DNA from 2 places in the Caloramator sp. E03 genome. Region 1 is predicted to be linked to the other one. Evidence: a T-box and tRNA genes for the amino acid it is inferred to sense, from the RefSeq annotation. Region 1 holds a T-box; the other holds one or more tRNA genes.
What was found. A T-box is a leader RNA that pairs with one kind of tRNA and senses whether it is charged. The one in region 1 lies ahead of cysS (cysteine--tRNA ligase), so its partner is inferred to be a tRNA-Cys.

Region 1 (10,957 bases):
CTACTCAAGAATCTTAGAAACAACGCCAGAACCTACTGTTCTTCCGCCTTCTCTTATAGCGAATCTTAAACCTTCCATCATAGCAACTGGTGTTATAAGTTCAACTTCCATTGTTATGTGGTCTCCAGGCATTACCATCTCTGTTCCTTCTGGAAGCTTTATTGATCCTGTAACGTCTGTTGTTCTGAAGTAGAACTGTGGTCTGTATCCATTGAAGAATGGTGTATGTCTTCCACCTTCTTCTTTCTTTAATACGTATACCTGTCCTTCGAATTTCTTATGTGGATGTATTGAACCTGGTTTTGCTAAAACCTGTCCTCTTTCTATTTCATCCCTTGTTACTCCTCTTAAGAGTGCTCCTATGTTGTCTCCTGCTTCTGCTTGGTCAAGTATCTTTCTGAACATTTCTACTCCTGTTACTACTGTCTTCTTCTTCTCTTCTGTAAGTCCTACTATTTCTACTTCGTCTCCTACCTTTAATACTCCGCTTTCTACTCTTCCTGTTGCAACTGTTCCTCTTCCTGTTATTGTGAATACATCTTCTACTGGCATTAAGAATGGCTTATCCTTTTGTCTTTCTGGTGTTGGAATGTAGCTATCTACTGTGTCCATAAGCTGTAATATCTTTCCACACCATTCACATTCTCTCTTTCCACATCCACATTCAAGTGCCTTTAATGCTGATCCTACTACTATTGGAGTATCATCTCCTGGAAATTCATATTCATTAAGAAGATCTCTTAATTCCATTTCAACAAGTTCTATAAGTTCTGGGTCATCTACCATATCTGCCTTGTTCATGAATACTACTATATATGGTACCCCTACCTGTCTTGCAAGTAGTATGTGCTCTCTTGTCTGTGGCATTGGACCATCTGCTGCACTAACTACAAGTATTGCTCCGTCCATCTGTGCTGCCCCTGTTATCATGTTCTTTACGTAGTCTGCGTGTCCTGGACAGTCAACGTGTGCATAGTGTCTTGTATCTGTTTCGTATTCTACGTGTGCTGTGTTTATTGTTATTCCTCTTTCTCTTTCTTCTGGTGCCTTATCTATTTCGTCATATTTCATTACTTTTGCTTTTCCATAAGTTGATAATACTAATGTTATTGCTGCTGTTAATGTTGTCTTACCATGGTCTACGTGTCCTATTGTCCCTATGTTTACGTGTGGCTTCGTCCTGGTAAAATGCTCCTTTGCCATTTTTATATTCCTCCTTATCTTATCTTTACCTTAAAGTACTTGATATTATTTAAGCGGTATTACACCACTTAATAAACTTATCCCGGCGTTTCATATAAAATAATGGAGCCCATGACCGGGATTGAACCGGTGACCTCCACCTTACCAAGGTGACGCTCTGCCTACTGAGCTACGTGGGCAAAAAAATATTTAAGTACCATCGATTATTTATTCTACACTGCTTAAAGCAATATGTCAATATCCAATTAATTGCAATCTATTCATTTTCTTTTAAGTATTTCTCAAGTTTTCTTTTAACTCTTTGAAGTGCATTATCGATGGACTTTGCATGCCTATCAAGACCACAAGCAATCTCTTGATAGGATTTTCCTTCCAAGTAATAAAATAATACTTCCATTTCTAAGTCGCTTAATATCTCTGTTATCTTTTTTTCTATCTTTATTCTCTCTTCACGGCTTATAATAAGCTCCTCAGGATCTGAAACACCAACAGTTGATAAAACATCCATTAAAGTTCTATCTGACTCTTCATCATATATAGGTTTATTCAAAGATATGTAGCTATTTAAAGGAATATGTTTTTGACGCGTAGCTGTCTTTATTGCTGTAATTATCTGTCTTGTTATACAAAGTTCAGCAAAAGCCCTGAAGGATGTAAGCTTATCAGGTTTAAAATCTCTGATTGCTTTATATAAACCTATCATTCCTTCTTGATATATGTCATCCTTATCTGCTCCTATCAAAAAATAGGACTTTGCTTTAGCCTTAACATAATTCTTATATTTATTTATTAAATATTCTTCTGCTTTAGAATCACCATTCCTTGCATGAATTACAATTTCTTCATCAAGCATAGAAGAATACTCCCAATTAGCTCTATCAACATCAGAGTCGGCTTTCATATAATCCCCCCCAACAGATTTAACCCCGCATTTGTAATTATATATTTTAGCCCTTCTAAAGTCAAGTATTTTAAAGGTTTCTCCGCATTTTTTCAAGTTTTTCCAATACATCTTTATTTATGTTATTTTCCAGTTTATTTATTTTCTCAACATAAGATATCTCTATTCTTTCTTTTATTCGTCTATTTATATTTTGTATCTCCGATAGAAATTCATTAGGGGTTATTCTAATGCCTCCCATTTGAAGTACAATTCTCTGTTCAAGATAATCAGATGATACCACGGCAACTTCTCCTTTTTTTGCTAAAATAGAAACATTTCTTTCTATATAACAATCTGCAGATTCTAATTCCTTTGTATATACTACTTCAACGTTCTTATGCACTTCGTGCTTTTCAAAACTACCTTTAACAAAATGAGCATCAAAAACAACTATAATATTAACCCCTTTAAAAGCTGCATAATCATGAAGCATTTCAATTAGCTTTATTCTTGCTTCCTCGAGGCTTTCGTCCTTTAAATCCTTAAGCTCTTTCCATGAATTTATAACATTATATCCATCAACAAGCACATATTTATTCACTTTTTATGCCCCTTTGCCTTAATACCTCATACATTATTATTCCTGCAGCAACAGAGGCATTGAAAGAATTTATCTGTCCTTTAATAGGAATACTTACTATAATATCACAATTCTCTCTAACAAGCCTCGATATACCTTTGCCTTCACTCCCTATCACTATTGCAACAGGACCTTTAAGGTCTGTTTTATAACATACTTGACCATTTACATCTGTTCCTATTATCCATAATCCTTTATCCTTAAGCTCTCTTAAAGTCTGATTTATATTTGTAACCTTTGCAATTTTTGTATATTCAATTGCACCTGCTGAAGCCTTTGCTACACTTGCAGTGATAAGTGCAGATCTTCTTTTAGGTACTATAACTCCATGCACGCCACAGGCATTTGCACTTCTAATTATTGATCCCATATTATATGGATCTTCTATTTCATCAAGTATTATAATAAAAGGGTCTTCATTTTTAATTTTTGCAAAGCTTAAAATATCATCTATAGTAGAATATTCATAAGAGGATACTAAGGCAACTACTCCTTGATGATTTTGCATACCTGATAGCTCATCAAGTTTTTTTCTGTCCACTTCACTAACTACAAAACCTTTTCCTTTTGCCATCGATATTATCATTTTTAAAGAGCCTTCAGGATCTTTTAATACAAATAGTTTTTCTATGTTTCTCCCTGATTTTATAGCTTCAATTACAGGATTTCTGCCAAATATTATGTTTTCATTATTTTCATTTTGTTTTATAATGTTTTTTTTCCTTTGCTGTTTTATGTCCTTCATTTTTCAACCTCTTTTCTTATAATTTATTGTATCTTTCTCTAACTTCAATCATTTTTCCACAGGACATTGCTCCTTCAGGGCATAAGCCATTAAGGCAAGATGGCCCTGCGTTTTTAAAAATTGTAGGAGCAATTTTCTTAACCTCTTTTAACATCTCCTCTGCCAAAGCTCTAATCTCCCATTGAGCTCTTTGGCAGCATCTATGCTTAAAGAAATTCAAAAGAGACCTCGCGTTCATTGTAAATACTATCTTAGTTTCACAAGAATTAGGGAAAACATATCTTGCATCCTCAATAGCCATCTTTTCTGCAGCTTTTTTAGCCTTCTTATCATCATATCCAAGCTTTAAAAACTTTTCATAATGTTTATTATAAAGAATATGTGAAAGTTCATTATAAATTTTTTGATCTCTCTCCATAGCTTCAATAAATAATTTTTTAGCCTCTGGTATCTCTTCAATTGAAGGAGGTATTATATATTCAAACTGCTCAAGTTTAACATATCTTTGACTTTGTTGTGAATAGGATGCTATTCTATGCCTTACAAGCTGATGAGAAAGAGTCCTTGATACTCCCTCAGCTGCAAAGGTAAAACTTATATGCTCAATTGGAGATTCATGTCCTAAATTCATAAGCATATTTAAAAAACTATTTATATTATTTTCATTTAAGTTATCCATTATATCATCAATTCCAACAGGGCTGTAGCAGAGCTTTGCAGCAGAGGCAACAATTTTTTCTGGCTGTGGCGTATGTGCAATTATTTTAACCTTTAATTTAGTTTCCATTAAATCACTCCTTTTCATCAATAAAAATATTATAACATAAAAAGTGTTAAGTAATTTAGCCTCAAATTCTTTATAAACATATTATAAAATTTAAAAAATAGATTTTCACTTAAATATAACCCCCATAAATCTTAGTAACAAGTAAGGCTTCACTCACAAAAGACCTGTACTTGCTTTAAGAGATTTATGGGGGTTAATGCTCTATAATGTTAGTGATACTTTTTAAGATAAAAAATATATTAAGTAACTAAATCACTTAGCCCCTTCTAAAATCATATTCATTATTTCATCTATCCTATCATATCTTTTCAAAAGATATAAATACCCTATCAAAGCCTCAAGAGCCGTTGCCCTTTTATAGTCTATTATACTAGCATTTTTAGGCACATGATATGTCTTAGTATTCCTTCCTCGTCTTATTATATTTTTTTCCTCTTCAGTTAATTTATCATAGATTGTTTCAAGTATATCTGACTGTGAAGAAGCTTTAACGTATTTTATAGACTCCCTATGAAGAGCAAAAGATGTTTTACCGCCTTTACTTATTATATAGCTTCTTACATAAACTTCATATACAGAATCACCTATATAAGCCCAAACAAGAGGATTCATCATTCTAACATCTTTTTCATTAAAGGATAGTTTTTTAATGTAATCAAACATTTAATAACCTCTTTCTATATCTTCTTCCATCTAACTCCTGACGGTGTATCTTCCAATATAATTCCCATAGCCTTAAGATCATCTCTTATTTTATCTGCTAAAGCATAATTTTTAGCCTTCCTTGCTGCCTGTCTCTCTTCTATTAACCTTTGGATTTCATTTTCAAGGTTTCCTCTAACATCCCTTTGAAGTATTCCAAGAGGACCTCCAAGCTCCCTTATAAGGCTTAATGAATCTTTTGCAACTTCTTTTGAACTCTTTTCATTAATATTACTATTTATATCTCTCACCATATCAAATATAACAGATATTCCGTCAGCAGTATTAAAATCATCATCCATAACCTCAATATATCTATCTTTATATCCATATAGTTTATTTAAAAATGCTTTTTCTTCATCATTTAATTCTCTTTCCTCTGCAGTTTCAATTATATGTTCAAGATTTCCAATTGTATTATATAGCCTATCCAAAGCAGCCTTTGCTTGATCAAGTAGGTCAATACTAAAATTAATTGGATTTCTATAATGCCCTGAAAGCATAAACAACCTTACAACTTCACTATCATATTTTTCAAGGATTTCTCTTGCTGTAAAAAAGTTATTTAGAGATTTAGACATCTTTTGATTGTTTACATTTAAAAATGCACAATGCATCCAATACCTTGCAAATGGTTTACCATTTCTTGCTTCACTTTGTGCTATTTCATTTTCATGATGAGGGAATGTCAGGTCAACCCCTCCTCCATGTATATCTATTGTTTCTCCAAGAAGTGTTGATGCCATAGTTGAACACTCTATATGCCATCCTGGGCGTCCTAATCCCCATGGACTTTCCCAAGCTGGTTCCCCAGGCTTTTGAGCTTTCCAAAGTGCAAAATCCATTGGATCCTTTTTTCTTTCATCCACATCTATCCTTGCTCCTGCTTCAAGATCCTCAAGGTTTTGATGTGAGAGTTTTCCATATTCTTTAAACTTTTTAGTTTCAAAATAAACATCTCCATCAACTACATAAGCAAATCCTTTATCTACTAAATCCTTTATAAATTTTATTATTTCATCAATAAATTCAGTTGCCCTTGGATTTACTGTAGCTCTTTTAATGTTTAAATCATCAGCATCTTTATAATATTCATTAATATATTTTTCTGCTATATCCTTTACTGTAGTCCCTTCTTCATTTGCTCTTTTAATCATCTTATCATCAATGTCTGTAAAGTTTTGAACAAATTTAACATTATAACCCCTATATTCAAAATATCTTCTTATTGTATCGAACACAATAAAGGTTCTTGCATTTCCAATATGAAAAAAGTTATATACTGTTGGTCCACAAACATACATTTTAACTTCATTTGGAGTAATAGGTACAAACTCTTCCTTTTGCCTTTTAAGGGAATTAAAAATTTTTATCATTATAATTCTCCTTTCTTATTTTATCTATACAATATTCATAAAACAAAAACCCTTCATCCGTAAGGGACGAAAGGTTATTCCGCGGTTCCACCCTAATTAGGCTAAGACCTCTCTTTAAGATATAACGGTAATCCGTTTCCACAGTAACCCATGGAAATGCTCCAGAACGCATCTTCAAGGGTATTTATTAAAGCTGCTTTCAGCCCATGGCAGCTTCTCTCTAAAATAAAATCCCCTCTACTTCTTTCCTTCATTGCATCTTTTTTAAATTATTATAACAAATTTTTCTTTGTATATTCAATCCTTTTTAATACTTTATCTTTCCCAAGGAGTTCTATTATATTAACAAGCTCAGCACCATGAATCTGACCTGTAAGAGCAACTCTAACAGGCATAAAAAGAGATTTACCCTTTGCACCTGTACGGTTTTTTAGTTCCTTAAAAATATTTTGTATAAATTCATTATCAAACTTATCTGATGTCTTTACTATATCATAAAGTTCATCTAAAAGTCTTCCAACATGGTCCTGCTTTAAAACTGTCGCTGCTTCTTCATCTTCAAATTTTACTTCATCATTAAATAAAATTGAAGCATGCTCTACTATTTCGGACAAATATGAAATTCTTTCTCTAAATGTTAGTACAAGTAGTGTAATCCAATCTCTATTTCTTTTAGCAAATTCATCAGTTATATATCCCGCATTCACAAGATATGGAATAGAAAGATCTACTATCCTATCAATAGGACTTTTTCTTATATATATACCATTAATATGATTTAGCTTATCTATATCAAATACCGCAGGATTCTTAACAACCCTATCCAAGGAGAACTTTTCACAAAGCTCCTCCAAGCTAAAAATCTCTTCATCGCCTTCAGGAGACCAACCTAAAAGCACAAGAAAATTTATAAGTGCTTCTGGAAGATAACCTGCATCCCTATACTGTTCAACCCATGTAGAACCATGCCTTTTACTCATTTTTGTCCTATCCTTACCAAGTATCAAGGATACATGTGCAAACTTTGGCATATCAAAACCTAAAGCCTTATATATAAGTATCTGCCTTGGTGTATTAGAAAGATGTTCTTCTCCCCTTATTACAGTAGTAATTTCCATAAGGTGGTCGTCTATAACAACAGCAAAATTATATACAGGAATTCCATCAGATTTAACTATTATAAAATCCCCTATATCATTAGTATTAAACTCTACTCTGCCTCTTACTATATCATCTATGATAATAGGTTCATTATCTGGAACCCTAAACCTTACTACAGGTTTTATACCTTTAGCTTCAAGCTTTTTTCTCTCTTCATCAGTTAAATTTCTGCATCTTCCTGAGTACTTTGGCGTTTCACCTTTTTTGAGAGCCTCTTGCCTTTCAGCTTCAATTTCTTCCTCACTACAATAACAATAATAAGCCTTTCCTTCTTCAATAAGTTTTTTTACAAATGGTTCATAGATAAAATTTCTTTCTGTTGAGCGATAGGGACCATGAGGACCTCCAACTTCAATTCCTTCATCCCAATTTATTCCAAACCATTTCAAGCCTTCTATAATAGCCTTTTCTGATTCTGCAGTTGAACGATTTAAATCAGTATCCTCAATTCTGAGTATAAATTTTCCTCCTGAGTGTTTTGCATAAAGGTAGTTAAAAAGAGCCGTTCTAGCTCCACCTATATGTAAATGCCCTGTTGGACTTGGAGCAAATCTTACTCTCTCCATCTTGCACCTCCTAAATATTATTCCTTTTAAATTGTATAATGAAAAAAATTCTATTTCAACAAAAAGGCTTCAATTTCGCCATAAAAGTCTTCAATTTTTACATCCTTTGATGCATTCTCATTTCTAAATTTTAGTTCAACAAATCCGTCATTTATCTTCTTGCCTATTGTTATTCTTACTGGTATTCCCAAAAGGTCGGCATCATTAAATTTAACTCCTGCTCTCTCATCCCTATCGTCTAATAAAACATCCATGCCTTTTTCCTTTAACTTGTTGTATATTTCATGCGCAACTTTAACTTGAAGTTCATCTTTAACTGAAACTGGTACAATCACAACTTCAAAGGGAGCAATTTCAAAAGGCCATATAATACCTTTATCATCGTATTTATTTTCCGAAACTGCCCATATCATTCTGCTTATTCCTACACTTAAAAGCACAGCTAAAACATTAGTTTCTTCTCCTTTTTCATCCCTATATTTTATTTTTATTTCATCGTTGCTTTTATATATACTTGCAATTTTAATTCCTCTTTTAATTTCTATCTGGGAACCACACACAGGGCAAGTATCCTTATCTGTAATATTCCTAAAATCTCCAACCTCTCCATCAAAATCCCTTCCATAATTTACATTAACAAGATGATACCCTGTATCATTAGCCCCAACTATTATATTTCTCATGTTAGGTATTTCATTATCAACAAGAAGCAAATCGGTTTTTAAACCAACAGGACCTGCAAACCCAACCTGTGCACCTGTAACCTCAAGTATTGTCTTATCATCAGCAAGTTCAATACAAGAAGCCTTAAGATATTCCTTAACTTTATTTTCATTAACTTCCCTATCCCCTCTTACCATAACAGCAACACTTTTTCCTTCAACTTTATATATCAAAGTTTTTGCAAACTTTGATGGTGAAGTTTGTAGAAATGATACAAGCTCCTCTATGGTTCTAATATTTGGGGTTGAAATTTTTTCTATGACATTTAATTCCTTATCTTCCTTCATATAGTCAATCTTTGTAGGCGTATAATCTTTACCTGATATGTATCCACATTCCTTACAAGTTATATAATTATATTCTCCATTTTCAAAGTCAATTATAAAATCACAGTAGGAAACATCTCCTTTTATGCTAAAATCATTTCGTGCCTTTACTACACTAATATCAAGCTTCTTAAAAAATTTTTCAAGAGCTTTATGTATCTTATCTATTGATAGTAATACTTCTTCTTTGGACTTATTAAAACTAAATAGATTCAATGTTCTAAATTCTCTTGATCTTAAAAGTCCAGCTTTGGGTCTTCTTTCATCCCTAAACTCGTTTTCTATACAATAAAACATAACAGGCAAAGTTTTATAGGATTTTATCTCCCCTTTTAATATATCAAATATCATCCTTTCATAGCTTGTTCCAAGAGCAAATCCTCTTCCACTTCTGTCTTTAAAGCAAAAATTTTCCTCTTTATCATCCTCTTTTAGAGAAAGTTCTAAAGGAACAAGATTAGGGCACAAAATCTCATTAGCTTTTAAACTTTTAATCTCCTGCCTTAGAATATTTTCTATTTTATTTAATACCTTATATCCTACTGGAAGATAGCAGTATACTCCAGCCGCAACTTTTCTTAATAGCCCAGACCTTAACATGAGCTTTAAACTTTCATTTTCTTCCTCTCCAGGTGCTTCCTTTAATGTAGATATGAAAAACTCACTATATTTCATATAATCCCTCCTACTTAAGCTAAAAGCCTTCACCTAATGGCGAAGGCTAAGGCTTTTCTTATAGAAATTATATATTTTATGTTTATATATGTCAACATTATAAACTGCTTCCTCAATGTATAAAAGCAGTCTATGTTATAGACGTACCAATAGTTGTCTTAAATATTGATTCTTAAGGTTATAATTTTGCATAAACCATTTTATACCAAAGTCCTGCAAATTTACATTAACTTATAGTTAAGTTAATGTATCTACAACCTTAATATTTTTAAATTATTACTAAACCTTTTACTTTCTAATCATGCATTCATTTCTTTTTAATAATACATACAGCATGAGCAGCTATTCCATCACCATTTCCAGTAAATCCAAGCCCTTCCTCTGTGGTAGCTTTAACATTTATGCAATCCTTTTCTAAGTTTAATGTTCTAGAAATATTCTCTCTCATATTTTCAATATAAGGCATAATCTTAGGCCTTTGTGCAATAATTGTAGAATCTATATTAGATATTTCATACCCTTTTTCTCTAATCAAATTACCTGCATATTCAAGAAGTTTTAAACTATTTACTCCTTTATATCTTTCATCATTATCAGGGAAGTGTCTTCCTATATCACCAAAGGCCGCTGCCCCTAAAAGTGCATCCATTATAGCATGGAGCAACACATCAGCATCAGAATGCCCTAAAAGCCCTTTTTCATATTCTATTTTAACTCCTCCTAATATAAGTTCTCTACCTTTAACTAATCTGTGTACATCGTAGCCATGACCAATCCTCATACTATTCCTCCTAAGCTTTTAAGGATTCATAAATTACCCTTGCAATAACTATATCCTCTATAGTTGTTATTTTAAGGTTATAATAGCTACCTTCAGCTATTTTTACTTTATATCCCATCCTTTCAACAAGAGCCGTATCATCAGTTGATACTATATTCTCCTTTTTTGCAATTTCATGGGCTTTTAATATCAAATCATATTTAAAAGTTTGAGGAGTTTGAATTGCAATAAGGTTGTCCCTATTAGGAGTTGAAAGGATAAACTTTTCTTCATCAACAATTTTAATTGTATCCTTTACATAAACTCCTACAGCACAAGCACCATAAGCTTTAGCACCTTCAACACTTTTTTTAATAAGCTCACTACTAATAAAAGGTCTAACCCCATCA
Region 2 (10,957 bases), 1.0 Mb from region 1:
CAAGATCTGCCATTATCCTTCCTGCAAAGGCAGGACCTATAAGCCTTGCACCGTTAAAGGCTGCAGAGTTAAGAGCTATTGCATTTAATAGGTGAGCTCTTCCTTCTACCATCTCAACAACAAAAGCCTGTCTTGCTGGATTGTCAAATGTTTGTACCGTTCCAATACAGAATAAAATAAGCAATATTAGTATATAGTTAGTTTTATTAAAGAAAACCATAAAAAACAGTAAAAAAGCAGCTATAAGCTGAAAAGTTTGAGTTGCTATTATTATTTTTCTCTTTGGATACTTTTCAATAATAAGACCTGCATAAAGAGAAAATAAAAATAGAGGAGTAAACTGAACTGCACTCATAAGACCAAGAAGAAATCTATGATTAGTTATCGAATAAACAAGCCAATTTAGAGCAGCGTTTTGCATCCAGCTGCCAATAAGGGATATTACTTGTCCAGTCCAAAATAATTTGAAGTTCCTATGAGTAAAGGCAGGATAATATTCCCTTAACTTATCTTTAACATTCATTTAACACCACCCCCATAACATCTTAAACCAATTTGCTAAAATGTACAATACAAAAACGCTGATTTTAGGGACCTGTTAGTGCAAAAAAGTTTTCTCCATCCCTGGTGCCTGGCACCGGAGATGGAGAAAAGAAGAAAAATGTTCCACCTAGTTGACAAGTGACAAACTTTTTCAAAGGTAACAGAAGGGACGGTTACTTATTATATTAAATAATAGACATAATATTTTATGCATGTCCCCCTGATTTTGCAGATATTGTGTATGAAATAAGTAACCGTCCCTTGTCTTGAACTTTTTTCCTTTTTTGTAAATGAACATTTTCACACTAACCGTCCCCTTAAGCTTTTATCATTTTGAAGCTTGTCAATACTTTTACAAAAAAAATAAGCTAAAGATCATCTTCCTTAGCTTTAATGGTTTATCTTACAGCTTTGAGCCGTGCAATATCAACCCAGTTGCTAGCCGTAGCCTCTTCGACCCTGCTCAAATCCCTTCTTATTGATTCAATTTGTCCCTTCATGTATGCTATATCGTTAAGCATATTATCATGTTCAGCTTTATTAACCTGTGCACTATGCTCTAATGCTCTTAATATTTGAGTATGCTCATCTAATCTCGCATTTACTTCTTGAAACTGTTTATTTACTTCTTTAAACTGTTCCCTTACTTCTTTAAACTGTTCATTTACTTCTTTTTTAAACTCCATAAGCAATTCAATAACTTCTTTGTCCATGACCTCACCTCCACAAATATATTTTACCACAAATAACTTATTAATCAAAGGTATATAATCTCTTAAGATAGACATTGCTTGTGATGATATATTTAAAACCATTATTATTAATTCAGGAATATGTTTTAAAATGTTATCAATTTGTTGTCACAGGAAAGAAAGGTTCTATAATATATGTTGGGGCGTAGCCCCAGCATATTTTTTTACAAAAAAATATGCACCTGTTTTAGATGCCTGGTAAAATTAAATTAACTACAAAAATATTACCTGAAAGGAGGCATCCAACAAGTGCACAATAATTATTTTATCAAAAATTTACTGGGTTTTAAAGATGTTATTATAACAAAAGTACTTGATAATGTTTGCTATGAAATTTATTTAGAAATGAAAAAGAAGCCTCATACTTGTCCTCGTTGTAATTCTGAAACTCGTAGAGTTCACGACTATAGAATTCAACGTGTTAAACATCTTCCTTTTTTCTTAAAACCTACGGTTCTTATTATTAAAAAACGTAGGTATCGTTGTAATGTTTGTGGTAAGAGATTCTATGAAAGTATTGAATTTCTTCCTCGATATCATAGAATCACCAATCTTCTATCTCTGTATGTAATTAATGAACTTGCTAATACTTGTAGTATGTCAAGTGTTGCTAAAAAAGTTAACTTATCTGTTGATACTATAAAACGCATTTTCAATAATGTGTCTTATTCTGCTGCTACTACTTTACCTAAAATTATTGCTATTGATGAATTTAAAGGTAATTCTGGTGGTGCTAAATATCATTGTTCTATCGTTGACCCTGTTAATAGAAAAATTATTGATATTATTAAAGATAGACAGTTTCACGTCCTATCGGACTACTTTAAAAAAATTAAAAATCGCGATAGTGTTGAATATTTTATTTGTGATATGTGGCAACCTTATATTGATTTAGCTAAAACTTACTTTAAAAATGCTATTATTGTTATTGATAAATTCCATTATATTAGGCACGCTATGTGGGCTGTAGAAGCAGTTAGAAAACGTGTTCAAAAAGAGCTATCTGTTAAATTAAGAAAATACTTTAAAAGAAGCAAAAAACTTATTCTTAAAAGATTTGACTTACTTGATGAAGATTCAAAGTTCGCATTACAAGTTATGTTTTCTTACAATAGCGATTTAGCTATTGCTCATACCTTAAAAGAAAAACTATTAAAAATAATTGATACTACCTCTTCTTCTAAAGAAGCTCGTACTTTATTAAAGGAATGGATTAAGTTTGCACAAAGTAGCGGCCTTAAAGAATTTGAAAGATGTGCTAATACTTATATCAGGTATTTTAATGAAATAGTGAATTCTTTTGATATACCATATACAAATGCTTGCACTGAAGGCTTTAATAACAAAATTAAAGTTATTAAAAGAAATGCCTTCGGCTTCAAAAACTTTGATAGGTTTAGAAATAGAATTCTTCATTGCTGTAATTAAAGTAAATTATAATACCAAATTTTAGAAAACCAACTCACGTTGGTCTTTTTGTCCTGCAATTTTTGTGGGATACTCTCCCCAATCTAACTTATCTTTCTAAAATAACTCTCAAACAAGATAGGACAGGCATTCTAATCGAATACCCGCCCCAACAATTGACAAAGAGCCGAAAGAAAAATAAAAATCACAAAAAACTTTAAAGCCTGTAACCTTTGAGATTACAGGCTTTTCTTTGGAGGCGCCACCCAGATTTGAACTGGGGAATAAAGGTTTTGCAGACCTCTGCCTTACCGCTTGGCTATGGCGCCATATATGGAGCGGAAGACGGGACTCGAACCCGCGACGTTCACCTTGGCAAGGTGACGCTCTACCAACTGAGCCACTCCCGCATAGATGGTGGCCAGAGCCGGAATCGAACCAGCGACACGAGGATTTTCAGTCCACTGCTCTACCGACTGAGCTATCTGGCCATGTTGGCGACCCAGAAGGGGCTCGAACCCTCGACCTCCGGCGTGACAGGCCGGCACTCTAACCAACTGAGCTACTGGGCCGCAAGTGGTGGGAACAATAGGGCTCGAACCTATGACCCTCTGCTTGTAAGGCAGATGCTCTCCCAGCTGAGCTATGCTCCCAAATTCTTGTGACGATTATTATTGTACCATGCATACTCTACTTTGTCAACCGCAAACTTCTTTTTTTATTTTAACAAGCTTTGCAGCGAACAATTAATATAATAGCTTATAATCTTACTTATGTCAACATCTTTTTAATAAATCTTTTAAAAAACTTTGTGCCCAATAATTATTGGGCACATTCAATAAGCTTTTCTATTTCATCTTCACTAAAGACATATCTTTCATTGCAAAAATGACACTGCATTTCAATTTTTTTATCTTCATTCTTTATTTTAATAAGCTCATCCTTCCCAAGGGCAATTAGAGCCTTTTCAACCCTTTCCTTTGAACAGTCACATATATAGTCAACTTCGATTTTCTCATATATTTTAAGATCCATATCATCAAATAACATGTTTAATATATCCTCTCCACTTTTACCTTCTGCAATAAGCTTTGATAAAGGTGGTATTTCATGAAGCCTAAAGGTTATTATATCCCCAAGCATCTCATTGGCACCAGGAAGCATTTGAATTAATATACCTCCTGCTGCTTTAATAGTTGTATCAGTATCGACAAGAACCCCAAGCACTACTGCAGATGGTACCTGCTCTGATACTGCAAAGTAATATGCAAGATCCTCAGCTATTTCCCCAGTCTGAATAGGCACCTGACCAACATAAGGCTCTTTTAGCCCCATATCCTTAACTACTGTAAGCATTCCATTTTTCCCAACAGCCCCTCCAACATCTAATTTTCCTTTTAAGTTAAGCGGTAAGTCAATTGAAGGGTTTGAAATATATCCTTTTACATTACCTTTTGAATTAGAACAAACTACAAGGTTTCCAGTAGGGCCTCCCCCATTCATTGTTATAGTTAAATTATCTTTTTCACCCTTTAACATTACTCCCATAATTGAACCAGCTGTTAATAGCCTTCCTAAAGCTGCTGAAGTTGTTGGACTTAAATTATGAATTTTTCTTGCTTTTTCAACAATATCAGTTGAATGTACCATAAAAACTCTAATATCACCATTTGAAACAGTAGCTCTTAAAAGATATCCCATATTATTCCTCCTTTTTGGCAATGATAACTGCTCTTAAACTGTCATTTTTAATATCTGACAGGGTATAATCATCAAAGATTTTAATATCCTTAAATCCTATTATTGAGAGATAATGCATAATTTTATCAACTTCATAAGCTTTTTGAATATGTCTTTCATCAAATCTTTTATATAAAGCTCCTTCCTTTATAAAAAAGGTTATATACATTTCTAGTATATCCCCATCTAAATAGTTATCCCAAATATAACAAAGCTTTTCCTCATTAAGTGTAAAAGTATTATTAGCTATTATATTTTTAAGCTTATATGAAGTACTTATATCAAATAAGAAATACCCATTGGGCATTAGGTGTTTATACACATTATTAAAGCTTTTTATTATATCATCATCTTCTATTACATAATTATAGCCATCACAAAAGCAAAATATATAATCAAATTTTTTATCTATATTAAAACTTCTTATGTCCTGCTTTAAAAAATTTATCTTCTGCCTGTTTATCCTTGCCTTCTCCTCAGCTATAGATAACATATCTTCTGATATATCAAAGGCTGTAATATTACATCCTTTCTCTTTAAGACGTAAAGTCATATTTCCAGTGCCACAGGCAAGTTCAAGTATATTTTTATTTTTTAGACTCCAACTAAAATAGTTTTCAACAAATCTCATCCATTTATCATAATCAATATCAATCATATCATCATATATCTTTGACAATGCTGTATATTGTTCCATATATGTCCCACCTTAAATAATTAATTTGTTTCTTTATATATTATAACGTATAATTTAATATAGAGTAGATATAAGGAGGTTAAATTTTATGCTTTACCCACTCTTTTTTGAGCCAATATATAAAAATGTTATTTGGGGAGGAAGAAATTTAGAAAGATTATTCAATCGTTCACTACCTGAAGGAAATATAGGAGAAAGTTGGGAGATTTGCTGCCACAAAAACGGTACAAGCATAGTATCACAGGGACCATTAAAAGGCTATAGCCTAAAAAATCTTATAGAAAAATACGGCAAGGAATTGCTTGGAAGCAAAGTATCTAATCATTCAACCTTTCCTCTTTTAATAAAACTAATTGATGCAAAGGACAAACTATCTATTCAGGTTCACCCTGATGATAAATACGCTATGGAAAATGAAGGCGAAATGGGAAAAACAGAAATGTGGTATATAATTGATGCAAAGGAAGATGCAAAACTTATATATGGAGTTAAAAAAGGAGTTAATAAATATGATTTTAAAAATGCAATAACTGAAGGTAAACTCGAAGAATATGTAAATTATGTAAATGTAAAAAAAGGAGATGTTGTATTTATACCTACAGGTACAATACATGCAATACTTGAAGGTATAGTAATAGCTGAGATACAACAAAACAGCGATACTACATATAGAGTTTATGATTTTAATAGGGTTGACTCAAAAGGAAATCACAGAGAACTTCATATTGAAAAAGCCCTTGATGTTATAAACTTTGACTTTCAAGGAACAATAAACAAGCCAAAGACAATATTTTTTGATAAATACAGCATAGAAAATATAGCAAAATGTGAATATTTTTCAGTAGATAAAATAAAAGTTAATGAAATTTATGAGGATATATGCAATGGCTTTACATTCCATGCATATTTATCCATAGAAGGTGAAGGGGAACTTCTACATAATGGTTTAAGCTACAAAATTCCTTTAGGCTGTAGTTTTCTAATACCTGCTTATGCTGGGGAATATAAAATAAAGGGAGATATCACTCTTTTAAAATCCTATTTATAGTCTATTTTTTATTCCATACTCTACCACACTCCCTGTTCTTTTGAGTCATAATTCCACCTATTCTTCCTGTTTCTTCTGCCGTTAACCCACTCCATCCATATTTTTTAACTTTTTCAGAAAGTCCAAGTTCCTCAGCTATCTCATATTTTATTTTTTCTCTTTCCTTCTCTTCTTCCGTAAGTTCTTTTTTAGCTTTTATTTTTGCCTTTACTATTTTTTTAAAAGGAGTTGACATTAAAATACCTCCTCTCTTTATTTTTATTATTACAACAACGATAATTTTTATGTACAAATATTTTTGCATAGAAGTAATTTTTATATTATATTTTGCATAAATATAATGTTTTGAATCTTTATTTCTTTTTTAAATATGTTATAATACTTTTTAATAATCATAAAACATAAAATAAATTGAAGACTTTATAAGGAGGTATATTATGGGAATTAAACTTGCTGTTGTTGGTGCAACTGGAATGGTAGGAAGAAAATTCCTTGAAGTACTTGAAGAAAGGAATCTTCCAATTGATAAATTCTATGTGTTTGCATCTGCAAAATCAAAAGGTACAATACTAAAGTTTCAGGGAAAAGAATATGAGGTTGAAGAATTAAAAGAAGATTCATTTGACAGGGGAATTGACATTGCGCTTTTTTCTGCAGGTGCTTCTACGAGCCTTAAATACGCTAAAATTGCAGCTTCAAAGGGTTGTGTAGTTATTGATAATAGCAGTGCATGGAGAATGGACGATACAGTTCCACTTGTTGTTCCTGAGGTTAATCCTGAAGATATAAAATGGCACAATGGAATTATTGCAAATCCAAACTGTTCAACTATTCAGGCTGTAGTAGCTTTAAAACCTCTTGATGATAAATTTGATATTAAAAGAATCGTTTATTCAACTTATCAGGCTGTTTCAGGAGCTGGAATGGGTGGCTATGAAGATCTTGTTAATGGCGTTAAGGGAATGCCTCAAAATAAGTTTCCACATCCTATAGCCTACAACGTACTTCCTCATATTGATGTATTTCTTGAAAATGGATATACTAAGGAAGAGATGAAAATGATAAATGAAACAAGAAAAATAATGCACAAAAAAGACCTTAAAATAACAGCAACGACTGTAAGAGTACCTGTTTTCTATGGACATAGTGAGTCTATAAATGTAGAATTCAATAAAGATTTTGAACTAAATGAGATATATGATGCATTAAAAAATGCCCCCGGAGTTATTATTGAAGACGATCCTTCATCAAATAAATACCCAATGCCAATAAATGCAGCTGGTAAGGATGAAGTATTCGTTGGAAGAATAAGAAGAGATGAAAGCGTAGAGAGAGGAATAAATATGTGGGTTGTAGCAGATAACATAAGAAAAGGGGCTGCAACAAACGCTGTTCAAATAGCTCAGCTTTTAATTAAGTAGTTTTTACTACCATTATTACATATTGAATCATATAATATAAATATATAATAGTTTTGAAAGGATGATTAAAATGAGCCTCTTTAAAGGGTCTGGAGTAGCTATTATAACCCCCTTTAATGAAACTGGCGTTGATTTCAAAAAACTTGAAGAACTTTTAGAGTGGCATATAAAAGAAAAGACAGATGCTATAATAGTATGTGGAACAACTGGCGAAGCTTCAACAATGAGTGAACAAGAAAGAAAGGAGACTATAAAGTTTACTGTTGATGTTGTTAAAGGTAGAGTTCCTGTTATTGCAGGAACAGGAAGCAACAATACCAAAGCTGCAGTTGAAATGAGTAAATGGGCAGATAGCATAGGAGTTGATGGCCTTTTAGTTATAACTCCTTACTACAACAAAACTACTCAAAAGGGATGTATTGAGCACTTTAAAGCTATTGCCTCTCAAGTTACAAAACCAATTATAATATATAACGTTCCTTCAAGAACTGGGCTTAATATACTTCCTGAGACATTATATGAACTATCAAAAATAGACAACATAGTTGCAGTAAAGGAAGCAAGTTCAAATATTGTACAAATCGCAGAAATTGCTCAGCTTTGTGGTGATAATCTTGATATCTATTCAGGAAATGATGATCAAATACTTCCTCTTTTATCCCTTGGTGCAAAGGGAGTAATTTCTGTTGTTGCTAATATTCTCCCAAGAGATACCCATGATCTGTGCGAAAAATACTTTGCTGGAGATATAGAAGGTTCAAGGGCACTTCAACTTAAGATGCTGCCACTTATCAAGGCTCTGTTTATAGAAACTAACCCTATCCCTGTAAAAGCTGCAATGAATCTTATGGGAATGAACGTTGGATCCTTAAGGCTGCCTCTTGTTGAAATGTCCCCAAAAGGTCTTGAAGTTCTCAAAAAAGAAATGATTGCTTACGGAATAAATATATAGGAGTGATTTGATGAGAGTTCTTCTTCATGGCTGCAATGGTAGAATGGGCCAGGTAATTACAAGATTGATTTCAGATATGAGTGATGTAAAAATTGTATGTGGTGTTGACAGCAATATTAATAAAGCTTCTAATAACTATCCTGTTTATACTTCATTAAGTGAAGTTAAAGAAGAAGTTGATGTTCTTATAGATTTTTCGAACCATTCCTGCATAAGTGATATATTAAAATATGGACTTGATAAAAAAGTTCCTCTTGTAATATGTACAACAGGATTTTCAACTGAAGAAAAGCAAAAAATAATAGATGCTTCAAAATATATACCTATATTAAACTCTGCTAATATGTCCCTTGGGGTTAACCTTATTATATCCCTTGTAAAACAAGCTGCATCAGTATTATACAAGGATTTTGACATAGAAATAGTTGAAAAGCATCATAATCAAAAACTTGACTCACCAAGTGGTACTGCACTTGCTATTGCAGATGCTATCAACGATTCACTTAATAACAAATTTGAATATAAATATGGCAGGTATGGTAAAACTGAAAAAAGGGCAAAAAATGAAATAGGCATCCATGCTGTAAGAGGTGGAGCAATAGTTGGAGAACATGACGTTATATTTGCAGGTGGAGGAGAAATAGTTGAAATATCCCATCAGGCACTTTCACGTGATGTATTTGGATATGGTGCAATAAGAGCTGCTCAATTTTTAATTAAAAAGCAGCCTGGATTTTACAGCATGAAGGATGTTATTGAAGAAGAATAACCTTTAGAAGCCCATAATACTTTAAAAATTTTAGTATTATGGGCATAATTTATAAGAAGGGATGAAAATATGGAGCACCTTATAAATAAAAGAGTAAAAGAAATAGAAATATCCGGGATAAGAAAGTTTTATAATCTCGTTTCTCAGTATAAAGATACTATATCCTTAACTATTGGTCAGCCTGATTTTCCAACACCACAACACATAAAAGATAGTACCAAGTTGGCCCTTGATAACAACAAAACTGCTTATACCCATAATGCAGGTCTTTTGGAATTAAGAACTGCTGCTAAAAAATTTATATCAAAATATAACCTTTACTATGATGAGGATGAAATAATAGTAACAAATGGGGCAAGCGAGGCAATTGATACATCGCTTAGGACAATACTCGAGGAAGGATGTGAAGTGATACTTCCTGGGCCTGTTTATCCAGGGTATGAACCAATAATAAGACTTTGTGGTGCAAAACCTGTATATGTTGATGTAAGGGATAGTAGCTTTAAATTGACAGCAAATAAGATTAAAGAAAAGTTAACATCTAATACCCGCTGCATTATTCTCCCCTATCCTTCAAATCCTACAGGTGTAGTTTTATCTAAAGATGAACTTTATGATATTGCACAGCTTATTAAGGATAAAGACATATTTATATTATCAGATGAAATCTACAGTGAGCTTGTGTATGACTATCCACATAATTCTATTGCTTCAATAGATTTTATTAAAAACAAAGCCATAGTTATAAATGGGCTTTCAAAATCCCATTCAATGACTGGCTTTAGAATTGGATTTATATTTGCTCCTTCATATATAACAAAACATGCAATTAAGGTTCATCAATATAATTCAACCTGTGCATGTACTATTAGCCAATATGCAGCTTTAGAAGCTTTAACAAATGGTGCTGATGATTCATTAGTTATGAAACTAGAGTATAAAAAAAGAAGAGACTATGTATACGAAAGATTAATTAAGATGGGTTTTGAAGTTGAAAAACCTAATGGAGCTTTTTACATATTCCCTTCAATTAGTAAATTTGGTATGTCATCCTTTGACTTTGCATTAAAGCTTCTTGAAAGCAAAAAAGTTGCTGTTGTCCCTGGAAGTGCCTTTTCAATCTATGGAGAGGGTTTCATAAGGATTTCTTATGCATATTCAATGGATGTACTTGAAGATGGACTAAACAGAATAGAACAGTTCGTAAAATCTTTATAAAATAATCATAAATTGGAGGTATAAGTATGAACAAAGGAAAAAAATATGATTTAACAAATCCATACGAAATAGCAAGATATATAAAAGAAGCAAAAAAAACTACACCAGTTAGAGCTTACATAGACGGAGATCTTAAAGGAATTAAGGATGATAAAATTGAAATATTTGGTGATAACAGTTTTTACATACTCTTTGGAGAACATGGGGATATAGATGAATTTATAAAAAATAATAAAGATAAAATCAAAAAGTTCAAAGTTGATTTTGATAGAAGAAACTCTGCAATACCTATGCTCGATATTAGAAATGTAGATGCAAGAATTGAGCCTGGAGCAATAATAAGAGAAGGAGTCACTATTGGCAAAAATGCCGTTATTATGATGGGTGCAGTAATAAATATAGGGGCTGAA

Region 2: it encodes a tRNA-Cys, which carries the amino acid that the T-box ahead of cysS (cysteine--tRNA ligase) is inferred to sense. The anticodon was not compared.

Annotation. Positions count from the first base shown of each region.
Region 1 covers NZ_CP040093.1:1,819,550-1,830,506, reverse strand. The annotation lists gene tuf (elongation factor Tu) at 1-1,203, opposite strand; tRNA gene FDN13_RS08985 (tRNA-Thr) at 1,307-1,382, opposite strand; gene sigH (RNA polymerase sporulation sigma factor SigH) at 1,460-2,104, opposite strand; gene FDN13_RS08975 (NYN domain-containing protein) at 2,175-2,687, opposite strand; gene rlmB (23S rRNA (guanosine(2251)-2'-O)-methyltransferase RlmB) at 2,680-3,471, opposite strand; gene thyX (FAD-dependent thymidylate synthase) at 3,488-4,258, opposite strand; gene FDN13_RS08960 (Mini-ribonuclease 3) at 4,511-4,921, opposite strand; gene cysS (cysteine--tRNA ligase) at 4,936-6,333, opposite strand; T-box leader at 6,396-6,599, opposite strand; gene gltX (glutamate--tRNA ligase) at 6,609-8,063, opposite strand; gene proS (proline--tRNA ligase) at 8,114-9,787, opposite strand; gene ispF (2-C-methyl-D-erythritol 2,4-cyclodiphosphate synthase) at 10,095-10,568, opposite strand; gene ispD (2-C-methyl-D-erythritol 4-phosphate cytidylyltransferase) at 10,579-10,957, opposite strand, start outside.
Region 2 covers NZ_CP040093.1:790,462-801,418, forward strand. The annotation lists gene FDN13_RS04020 (MFS transporter) at 1-523, opposite strand, end outside; gene FDN13_RS04025 (hypothetical protein) at 942-1,256, opposite strand; gene FDN13_RS04030 (ISL3 family transposase) at 1,545-2,723, shown strand; tRNA gene FDN13_RS04035 (tRNA-Cys) at 2,957-3,031, opposite strand; tRNA gene FDN13_RS04040 (tRNA-Gly) at 3,037-3,112, opposite strand; tRNA gene FDN13_RS04045 (tRNA-Phe) at 3,118-3,193, opposite strand; tRNA gene FDN13_RS04050 (tRNA-Asp) at 3,198-3,274, opposite strand; tRNA gene FDN13_RS04055 (tRNA-Val) at 3,280-3,355, opposite strand; gene hslO (Hsp33 family molecular chaperone HslO) at 3,525-4,403, opposite strand; gene FDN13_RS04065 (class I SAM-dependent DNA methyltransferase) at 4,405-5,139, opposite strand; gene FDN13_RS04070 (type I phosphomannose isomerase catalytic subunit) at 5,228-6,187, shown strand; gene FDN13_RS04075 (small, acid-soluble spore protein, alpha/beta type) at 6,189-6,422, opposite strand; gene FDN13_RS04080 (aspartate-semialdehyde dehydrogenase) at 6,625-7,608, shown strand; gene dapA (4-hydroxy-tetrahydrodipicolinate synthase) at 7,679-8,560, shown strand; gene dapB (4-hydroxy-tetrahydrodipicolinate reductase) at 8,568-9,329, shown strand; gene FDN13_RS04095 (aminotransferase A) at 9,399-10,547, shown strand; gene dapD (2,3,4,5-tetrahydropyridine-2,6-dicarboxylate N-acetyltransferase) at 10,574-10,957, shown strand, end outside.